DNA from 2 places in the Streptomyces sp. NPDC005483 genome. Region 1 is predicted to be linked to the other one. Evidence: riboswitches for the same ligand, from Rfam matches in the RefSeq annotation. Region 1 holds a riboswitch; the other holds the start of a gene.
What was found. Region 1 has a riboswitch for ZMP and ZTP ahead of ABZT06_RS15800 (bifunctional 5,10-methylenetetrahydrofolate dehydrogenase/5,10-methenyltetrahydrofolate cyclohydrolase). Riboswitches for the same ligand answer to the same signal wherever they lie in the genome.

Region 1 (4,842 bases):
TCATACGGAAGGCCGGACACTCCGGTCCGAGCGGGAGGTGCGGTGACGGGCAGGCTCAGGGCCCCGACCGGTCGCTACGGCGGCAAGACAGCCGCGGAGCGGCAGGCCGAGCGGCGCCGCCGTTTCCTGGACGCGGCACTCCAGCTCATCGGGGACGCTCCCGGCTACCGCGCCACGACCGTCGCGGCCCTCAGCGAGGCCGCGGGGCTTTCCACCCGCCAGTTCTACGAGGAGTTCCGCACCCTCGAGGACGTCCTGGCCGCACTTCACCTGGAGGTCAACGACTGGGCGACGGCGGCCGTGGTGGCAGCGGTGGCCGACGCGGACCACCTGCCCCTCGCCGAACGCGCGGCCGCGATCTTCCGCGCGTACGCGGCGAACGTCACCTCCGATCCCCGCCGGGTGCGGATCACGTTCGTGGAGATCATCGGCGTCAGCGCGCGCCTCGAGGAGCAACGGCTGGCCCGTCGGGCGCACTGGGTCGATCTGGTCTGCGCCGAGGCGGACCGGGCCGTCGCGCGGGGGGAAGCGGCCCGGCGGGACTACCGGCTGGCGGCGACCGGGTTCATCGGCAGCGTGAACGGCCTGCTGCACGACTGGAACGCCGGGTGGGTGGACGCGACCTTGGACGAGGTGGTGGAGGAGCTGGTACGCCAGTTGCTGGGCATCCTTCAGCCGCCCGGCTGGGAGCCCGTCCGGGCGTGAGCGGATCGGCGGGCGTGGTGCTTCACAGCCTGCCCACCGCCTCCACCACGGGTGTCACACCGTCCTCCTCGCGGATGTGCGCCCCCAGGGCCCGCGCCCGTTCCCGGTACCCGGCGTCCCGCGTGACCCGGAGCAGGGCCGCCCCCAGGGCGTCGGCGGTCAGGCGCCTCAGCGGCACGGCACGCGGCGCCACGCCCAGCGCCACCAGTCTTGCCGCCCAGAAGCTCTCGTCGAACTGGATCGGCACCGGTACCGCCGGAACCCCCGCGCGCAGGCCCGCCGCCGTCGTGCCCGCGCCCGCATGGTGGACCACCGCCGCCATCCGCGGGAAGAGCGCTGCGTGCGACACCTCGCCGACGGTCAGCATGTCGTCGCCCGACGCCGTCAGATCCGCCCATCCGCGCTGGATCACTCCGCGCAGCCCGGCCCGGCGCAGCGCCCGCACGACCTCGGCGCTGATCCGCGCGGGATCGGGCACGGTCGCGCTGCCCAGGCCCACGAAGACCGGCGGCGGTCCGGCGTCGAGGAAGCTCCGCAGTTCGTCGGGGAGCGGTGCGTCGCCGTCGTACGGCCACCAGTAGCCCGCCACGTCGAGTCCGGACCGCCAGTCGAGGGGCCGGGCGACCACCCGTGGGCTGAAGCCGTGCAGGATCGGCCAGCCCTCTCGCTCACGGGTGCGCAGTGCCGCGGCCGGGCCCGTCGGGGGCAGGCCCAGCCGGGCCCGGACCGAGGGGAGCGCCGCGGCGAAGACCTGTTCCACGGCCAGGTTCAGGCCCTGCCCGGCGACCCGGTTGCCCAGTCGGCCCCAGGAGCCGGTGCCCAGCATGGGCGGTGCGAACTCCCTGGTGGGGGCGAGGGGTTGGAGATTGAGGCCCAGGCTGGGCAGTCCCAGGCCCGCGGCGACGGCGTGGCCCAGCGGGGCCACCGATCCGGACAGGAGCAGCGCGTCGCTCACCCGCGCGGCGGCCACCAGGTCGTCGGCCATCTCCACGGCCAGCGCCCGCGCCATCGCGACCACCCGCGCCAGCTTGCCCACGCCGGTCGTACTGCGGTGCAGGGCCCGCCCGCGCGAGGACTCCAGCTCGGCGCGGGGATCGACCGGCAGGGCGTGGAAGCCGATGCCGGCCCGCGCCGCGAGCGGCTCGAAGCGGCCATGGGTGACCAGGGTGACCTCGTGCCCGGCCCGCGCCAGGCCGTACCCCAGCCCGGTGAACGGGGCCACATCGCCCCGGGAACCCGCTGTCATGATCGCTACCCGCACGACCGACAGTATGGCGCCAGGCCCGCCGGCCCGCGCGAACGACCCGTTCACATCGGCCAGTTCACCCCTGTCACATCCGTTGACTCCAACCTCTCGCGACTCCGGCTGCGCCGCGCACGGCACCCCGGTCGGGCCGTGCCCGGCAGTGGACGCCGAGTTGCGTCAGTTCTGCCTGGCGGCCGCCTCCGCTGCCCGGACGGTCTGCTCCAGCAGCGTGGCGATGGTCATCGGACCGACGCCGCCCGGCACCGGCGTGATCAGCGAGGCCCGCTCCACCGCGGAGTCGAAGTCGACGTCACCGACGTTGCCCGCGTTGTAGCCGGCGTCGATCACGACCGCGCCGGGCTTGATGTCCCGGCCCAGGATCAGCCGGGGCCGGCCCACCGCGGCGACCACGATGTCCGCCTCCCGTACGGCCGCCGAAAGATCGGCCGTACGGGAGTGGCAGTACGTCACCGTGGCGTCCCGTGCGAGCAGGAGCATGCCGGCCGGCTTGCCGAGGATCGCGCTGCGGCCCACGACCACGGCCCGCTTCCCGGCCGGGTCGACGTCGTACTCGTCGAGCAGCCGCATGATCCCGCCGGGTGTGCACGACACGAAGCCCGGCAGCCCGAAACTCATCGTCGCGAAGGAGGCGAAGGTGACTCCGTCGACGTCCTTCTGCGGAGCGATCGCCTCGAACGCGGCCCGCTCGTCGATGTGCGGGCCCATCGGGTGCTGGAGCAGGATGCCGTGCACGGTGGGGTCGTCCGACAGGGCGCGCAGCGTGCCGACCAGTTCCTCCGTGGTGGTCGCCGCGGGCAGCCCCACGTGCCGCGACTCGATGCCGGCCGTGCGGCAGCGGTTGCGCTTCATACGGACGTAGGTGACGGAGGCGGGGTCCTCGCCGACCAGCACCGTCGCGAGACAGGGCGCCTGTCCGGTGCGCGGTGAGGCCGGCCGCACGCTCGGCGGCGTCCTCGACGATGCGCCGGGCGAGCGAGGTGCCCTCGATGAGCCGTGCCTGAGACATGATCCACTCCTGGGCCGATCGAAGAAATCGCCCAGGCGCACGGCATCGAGTGTGCGGACCGCTCCACGGTGGTGCTCCACCTCAGCGCCAGTCACGGTCCGGACATCACATTAACCGACGCGCCGGGAAGGTCCAGGTCGGTCGGTTCGCGAGCTGGACCTTCGGCGCCTTTCCCGCTACTCGTCCCAGGCCTGGATCATGGTCTGTTCGGTGATCTTGCCGTCCCGGAGCGTCAGCATCGACTCGGACAGGACACGTACCCCGTCGGAGTACCGGCAGGACTCGCTGAAGGCGACATGGTCGCCGTCGACCACGCACTGCTCCAGCTTGTGCGTCATGTCGCGGCTGTAGACGTCGTCGAGCATCGCGCTGATCGCGTCCCTGCCGTGCAGGATCATGGGGTGGCTGGGCTGGGTGTTGCGGTCCACGACGCGTATCTCGGCGTCGTCCGCGTAGAGCGACAGAAGATTCGCCGCAGAGCTTCCTTCGATGCCGCTGCGGAGGGTTTCGGTGGTGAAGCCGGAGCTTGAGGCGGTGCCCATGGTGACCTCCTTCGAGGACCGCGGCCCGACGAGGAGCGGACCGCGGAGGGCTTGCTTCTTCGAGACTCCTCCGCCCCGGCGGCCACGGCAAGCGCAGGCCGGCGCTCCGCCCTGACGGGTGCGGGGCATCGGCCAGCCGTGCCCGCGAGGGGCCCGCCCGCGTTGCTGACAACATGATCTCAACTCGACGTACCGTTGCCGCCGTCGGTCTCGCCGTCGGCGTCACCGGCCTCACCGCCCCCCTCGCGAACGCGGCCGACGCGGCCGCTCCGGACGCCGGGGCGCTCAACCCGATCGCCGTGATCGACTCGCTCGCGACGAGTGACATCCCCGCGGAGCACAAGGCCGAGATCCCGCCGGTCTCCCGGCAGCCGGCCGGCCTCAACCGGGTCAACGACCTGAACCAGCTGGGCCAGGTCACCGGCCCCGTCGCCCCCGTCACCGGGCTCGTGCCGGCCGTTCACTGAGCCTCGCGCACGCAGACCGAGGGCCGCCCGGATCACCGGGTGGCCCTCGCCGCGTCTCCGCTCACGTGCCGAGATCAGCCGTCGCCAGGAACTGCGTGGCGGCCAGCTCCGCGTACAACGGATCTCCCGCGACCAGTTCCCGATGCGTCCCCACCGCGCGCACGCGCCCCGCGTCCATGACCACGATCCGGTCGGCCATCGTCACCGTGGACAGGCGATGCGCGACGACCAGCACCGTGGTCGTACGCGCCACGTCCGCCACCGTGTCCCGCAGGGCCGCCTCGTTCACCGCGTCCAACTGGGACGTGGCCTCGTCCAGCAGCAACAGCCGGGGCCGCCGCAGCAACGCACGGGCGATCGCCACCCGTTGCCGCTCCCCGCCCGACAGCTTGGTCCCCCGATGCCCGACCAGGGTCTCCAGCCCGCTCGGCAGCTTGGCCACCAGGCCGTCGAGCCGGGTCGTCTTCAGCACGCGCGCCACCGCGTCCTCGCCCGCCTCCGGATTCCCGAGCAGCAGGTTCTCGCGCAGCGACCCCGACAGCACGGGCGCGTCCTGCTCCACGTACCCGATCGCGGACCGGAGTTGAGGCAGATCCCACTCCGCGAGATCCCGCCCGTCCAGCGTCACGACCCCGGCCTCGGGATCGTAGAACCGCTCGATCAACGAGAACACCGTCGTCTTTCCCGCGCCGGACGGCCCGACGAACGCCGTCATCCCCCGCGCGGGCACCTCGAACGTCACCCCGTGATGGACGTACGGCAGGTCGTCGGCATACCGGAACCGGACGTCCGTGAAGGCGACGGAAGCCGGGGCGGCCCCGTCGGCGGGCAACGGCGCGGGCACCGCGGCCGGTT
Region 2 (4,842 bases), on a different contig from region 1:
CCCAGCCCGAGCGCCAACGCCCGCCCCCGCTCCGGCAGTCGGCCACCCAGCAGCGCCAGCGCCAGCACGGCAAGGGCCGTCCCGAGCATCGCGTACTTCAAGGCCGCGGGGCCGCCCCGGTCGCCTTCCGTCCCGGACGCGATCCCCAGCAGCGCCATCCCCGCGCACACCACCCCGACCGCGCCCCACTCACTCCCGCTCAGCCGGACCCGCAGCAGGCGCGCCGACACCACCGCCGTCACCGCGAGACTCGACGCGAGTGCCGCGCCGACCGCGTAGATCGGGACCGACCGCAACGCGGCGATCTGCAACAGGAACCCCACCCCGTCCAGGGCGAGCCCCGCCAGATACCGCCACTGCCGCACCGCCCGCAGGAACAGCGTCACCGCGAACGCCGTCCCCTCGCCGTCACCGCCGCCCGCGTCCGCCGCCCGTGCCGCCATCGCCTGCAGCACGGTGGCCGTCCCGAAGCAGACCGAGGCACCAAGAGCACACACCATTCCGAAGAGCACGAAGTGACCTTAGGGGAGGAGGTGAGAGACGGGCTGCCTCCGGACAGGCTCTTACCGATCTCTGAGCTGTCCGCCGGACATGCGCACACCGGCCCCACGGCCTGACCAAGGGGGAGGACAGGGGGCGCGGCTTCGGCGGGCTGAGCGTGCTGCCAGGGGGGTGCCGGGGGCACGCCGGTGAGCCCGCCCGACCGGGTGTCCCCCGAGCCGTGCCCCGAGACCGTGTCAGCGGGCACCGGTCGAAAACGCTTTGCCGCACCTCGCCCGACCGCGTTACGGTCGGCGCACTCTGACGCACACGCTCTCTTGAACCATCGCCGCAGAACGGGAGCAGGTCCGCGCACAGCGCGCGGCACCACGGAGGGGCGGCACCGGATCCGGCCGACCGGCGGATCCCGTACGCCCTCCGGAGGACTCTCCCATGCACATCGGCCTCGGCCTCCCCATCGACGACCCCGCCCAGCTGCTCACCTGGGCCCGGCGCGCCGACGCGAGCCCCTTCCGCACCCTCGGCCTGCTCGACCGCCTCGTCTACGACAACCCCGAGCCCCTCGTCACCCTTGCGGCCCTCGCCGGCGCCACCTCCCGCATCCGTGTCCAGACCGAGGTGCTGATCGCGCCCCTCCACAACACCGCCCTGCTCGCCAAGCAGACCGCGACCCTCGACCGGCTCTCGGGCGGCCGCTTCACGCTCGGCATCGGTGTCGGAAGCCGCGAGGACGACTGTCTGGCCGCCGGCACCGACCTCCACCGCCGAGGCCGCCGCCTCGACGAACAACTGACCCTGCTGCGCCGCGCCTGGTCCGGCGAGCCGTACGGAGACGGCGTCGGCCCCATCGGGCCCAGCCCCACCACCCCCGGTGGCCCCGAGGTCCTGTTCGGCGGCTTCGCCCCCGCCGCCCTCGAACGCGTCGGCCGCTTCGGCGACGGCTTCCTCGGCGCCGCCCTGCCGCCCTCCTTCATGTCCAACCTGTTCCGCGACGCCGAAACGGCCTGGCAGAAGCACGACCGCCCCGGCCGCCCCCGCCTGGTCGCCCAGGCGAACGTCGCCCTCGGCCCGGACAGCACCCTGGACCGGGCCCGCCACAACCTCCGTGACTACTACGCCTTCAGTGGCCACGTCGCGTACATGGAGGCCGGCCTGCTCACCACACCGCGGCAGGTCCGTAAGGCCGCCGACGCCTACTTCGGTATCGGTGCCGACGAGGTGATGCTCTACTGCTGGGCCTCGGACCCCGACCAGATCGACCGCCTCGCCGACGCCCTGTCCTGACGTCCACCACCGCCACGGCTTCGAGGCCCGGAACCCGCGGCCCGGCCTCGAAGCCGTCGCTCGCATGGCGGACGCCGCACAGGTGCCCTCCGACGTGCCCGGTAGGCTGGCCGACAGGCCGTGACTGGCGCGCTGGGATGGGACGGACCATCAGGGAGCGGCCTGTGAGTGACCAAGTGCCGTGCGCCTGGGCCGAACCGTGATCCGTGACCGCTTCAAGCCACGCAGCCCGGAGGCCGCCATGTCAGAGCAGCAGCCCCTGTCCACCGAGTCCACAGCCTTCCGCGCCGCCCTCGACGTGATCCGCGCCGTCGAGCCGCGCGTCGCCGACGCCATCGGCCAGGAGGTCCACGACCAGCGCGAGATGCTCAAGCTGATCGCCTCCGAGAACTACGCCTCCCCGGCCACCCTCCTCGCGATGGGCAACTGGTTCAGCGACAAGTACGCCGAGGGCACCGTCGGCCGCCGCTTCTACGCCGGATGCCGCAACGTCGACACGGTCGAATCCCTCGCCGCCGAGCACGCCAGGGAACTCTTCGGCGCTCGCCACGCCTACGTCCAGCCGCACTCCGGCATCGACGCCAACCTCGTCGCCTTCTGGTCCGTCCTCGCCCAGCGCGTCGAGGTCCCCGCCCTGGAGAAGGCCGGCGTCCGTCAGGTCAACGACCTCTCCGACGCCGACTGGGCCGAGCTCCGCCAGGCCTTCGGCAACCAGCGCATGCTGGGCATGTCCCTGGACGCCGGCGGCCACCTCACCCACGGCTTCCGCCCCAACATCTCCGGCAAGATGTTCGACCAGCGCTCCTACGGCACCGACCCCGCCACCGGCCTCGTCGACTACGACGCCCTGCGCGCCTCGGCCCGCGAGTTCAAGCCGCTGATCATCGTCGCCGGTTACTCGGCCTACCCCCGGCTGGTGAACTTCCGGATCATGCGCGAGATCGCCGACGAGGTCGGCGCCACGCTCATGGTCGACATGGCCCACTTCGCCGGTCTCGTCGCCGGCAAGGTCCTCACCGGCGACTTCGACCCCGTGCCGCACGCCCAGATCGTCACCACCACCACCCACAAGTCGCTGCGTGGCCCGCGCGGCGGCATGGTGCTGTGCGACGACTCCCTCAAGGACCAGGTCGACCGCGGCTGCCCGATGGTCCTCGGCGGCCCGCTCCCGCACGTCATGGCCGCCAAGGCCGTCGCCCTCGCCGAGGCCCGCCAGCCCTCCTTCCAGGACTACGCCCAGCGGATCGTGCACAACTCCCGCGCCCTGGCGGCGGGCCTGATGCGCCGCGGCGCCACCCTGGTCACCGGCGGCACCGACAACCACCTCAACCTGATCGACGTGACCTCCTCCTACGGCCTCACCGGCCGCCAGGCCGAGGCCGCGCTGCTGGAGTCGGGCATCGTCACCAACCGCAACGCCATCCCGGCCGACCCCAACGGCGCCTGGTACACCTCCGGCATCCGCATCGGCACCCCCGCCCTGACCACCCGTGGTCTCGGCACCGCCGAGATGGACGAGGTGGCCGGTCTCATCGACCGCGTCCTGACCACCACGGAGCCCGGCACCACCAGCAAGGGCGCCCCCTCCAAGGCCCAGCACATCCTGGACCCGAAGGTCGCGGACGAGATCTCCCACCGGGCCACCGACCTCGTGGCCGGCTTCCCGCTGTACCCGGAGATCGACCTCGGCTGACACGCGTCCTCTCTTGAGTTGTCAAAGACCGGCGACTCTCAGAGATCGATGAGTTCCTGTCGTGGCTCATCCCGCGGCGGCCCGGCTCCTGGCCCGGCCGCCGCGCGGCGTATCAGCCGCGTGCCGCCGACTCCCGCCGCGAATCCCACGACGAGCCCGGGCACCGCCCACCACACGGCACGGTCCGGGCCCGCCGAACCCTTGGACCTCTCGTCCCGCTGCCCCCCGACGCTGCCCGCGAGGCCCGCCCGGTCCAGCCGGTCGAAAACCTCCCGGGGCGCCCGGTGCCAGCGGATGTCGTCGTCCTCCCGCTCCGGCGCCGGATCCGAGCGCACCCACGGCGTGCCGTCCCCGGCCAGGAACAACTGGTCCTGCCGCGCCACCGCCACATCACCCCCCGGCGCCGAATCCGTCCGAGGCCAGCCACCCACCCCCGTCAGCCCCCACAGCACGGTGAACCGCACCGGCGGGTACCGGCCCTCCTCCCAGCCGTCCGAGACCCGCTCCGTGCCCGTGTACGTCGGCTGCAGCAGCTGCCACAGGCGAGTGAAGTACGGCTCGTCGGCACGCACGGCCTTCGTCCGGCCCGAATCGCCGGTGACGACCATCGCCAGATCGGGCCTGTCCAGGCCCGCCTCCCGCGTCGGCGGTGTCGCCGCGCCGGCCGCAGGCGCCGCGAGCACGGTCACCACCGCGACCAATGGTGCGAGCGCCGCGAGCGCTCTGCGCGGCCCGAGCCGCAGTCCTGTGAGTCTGCTCCGCACAGCCATCCCCCTCGATCGACTCAGCCTCGCTTCCTCAAGCTCGCGAGCACGTCCTTTCGTCACACATCGCGTAATTCCTGGCGCGGCACCTGCCCCGGCCAAAGGTCCCCGTGCGGCCCGTCCGTGAGCCGCGTGTCACTTCTGGTACACCGCCCGGCCCGACGCGGTTCCCACCCCGCCCGCACTAATCCGAGGACTTCTCGGCGCCCACGCTCCTGGTCTCGCCGAGGGACTTCGCGATCGCCGCAGCCCGCGCCTTCGACGCGACCCCCTCCAGCCGCAGCGTCACCTGTGGCACGTCCAGGGCGCCCGACCGGTGCATCCACAGCAAGGTCGGTCCGGCGGTCCGCTCCTCGCGGGTGTAGGAGGAGCCGGCCGCGTCCACCAGCCAGAAGCTCAGCAGGTGCGGCCGCGGAAACCACAGAGCCGTGTCATCGACCGCCCCGGAGCCGGAGGAGTCCCCGTCCAGCGAGAGCCATTCCGGCTGCTCCCGCACACTCTTGGTGAAGCCGATGTCCAGCCGGGCCCGGTACTCGTCCAGCCGGACGGTGCGCCCTCGCTCACGCCAGCACAGGCTCACCAGAGACCGCGCCTGCGGCT

Region 2: it holds a riboswitch for ZMP and ZTP, as region 1 does, so the genes downstream of both, ABZT06_RS19490 (glycine hydroxymethyltransferase) here and ABZT06_RS15800 (bifunctional 5,10-methylenetetrahydrofolate dehydrogenase/5,10-methenyltetrahydrofolate cyclohydrolase) in region 1, are expected to answer to the same signal.

What each region holds. Positions count from the first base shown of each region.
Region 1 covers NZ_JBEXEA010000007.1:166,058-170,899, forward strand. Annotated here, with positions in the region: gene ABZT06_RS15790 (helix-turn-helix domain-containing protein) at 43-705, shown strand; gene ABZT06_RS15795 (glycosyltransferase) at 728-1,951, opposite strand; partial or broken gene ABZT06_RS15800 (bifunctional 5,10-methylenetetrahydrofolate dehydrogenase/5,10-methenyltetrahydrofolate cyclohydrolase) at 2,129-2,978, opposite strand; ZMP/ZTP riboswitch at 3,001-3,083, opposite strand; gene ABZT06_RS15805 (nuclear transport factor 2 family protein) at 3,155-3,520, opposite strand; gene ABZT06_RS15810 (hypothetical protein) at 3,694-3,987, shown strand; gene ABZT06_RS15815 (ABC transporter ATP-binding protein) at 4,049-4,842, opposite strand, start outside.
Region 2 covers NZ_JBEXEA010000009.1:216,305-221,146, forward strand. Annotated here, with positions in the region: gene ABZT06_RS19480 (hypothetical protein) at 1-500, opposite strand, end outside; gene ABZT06_RS19485 (LLM class flavin-dependent oxidoreductase) at 934-1,785, shown strand; ZMP/ZTP riboswitch at 1,896-1,985, shown strand; gene ABZT06_RS19490 (glycine hydroxymethyltransferase) at 2,027-3,478, shown strand; gene ABZT06_RS19495 (hypothetical protein) at 3,517-4,161, opposite strand; gene ABZT06_RS19500 (hypothetical protein) at 4,427-4,842, opposite strand, start outside.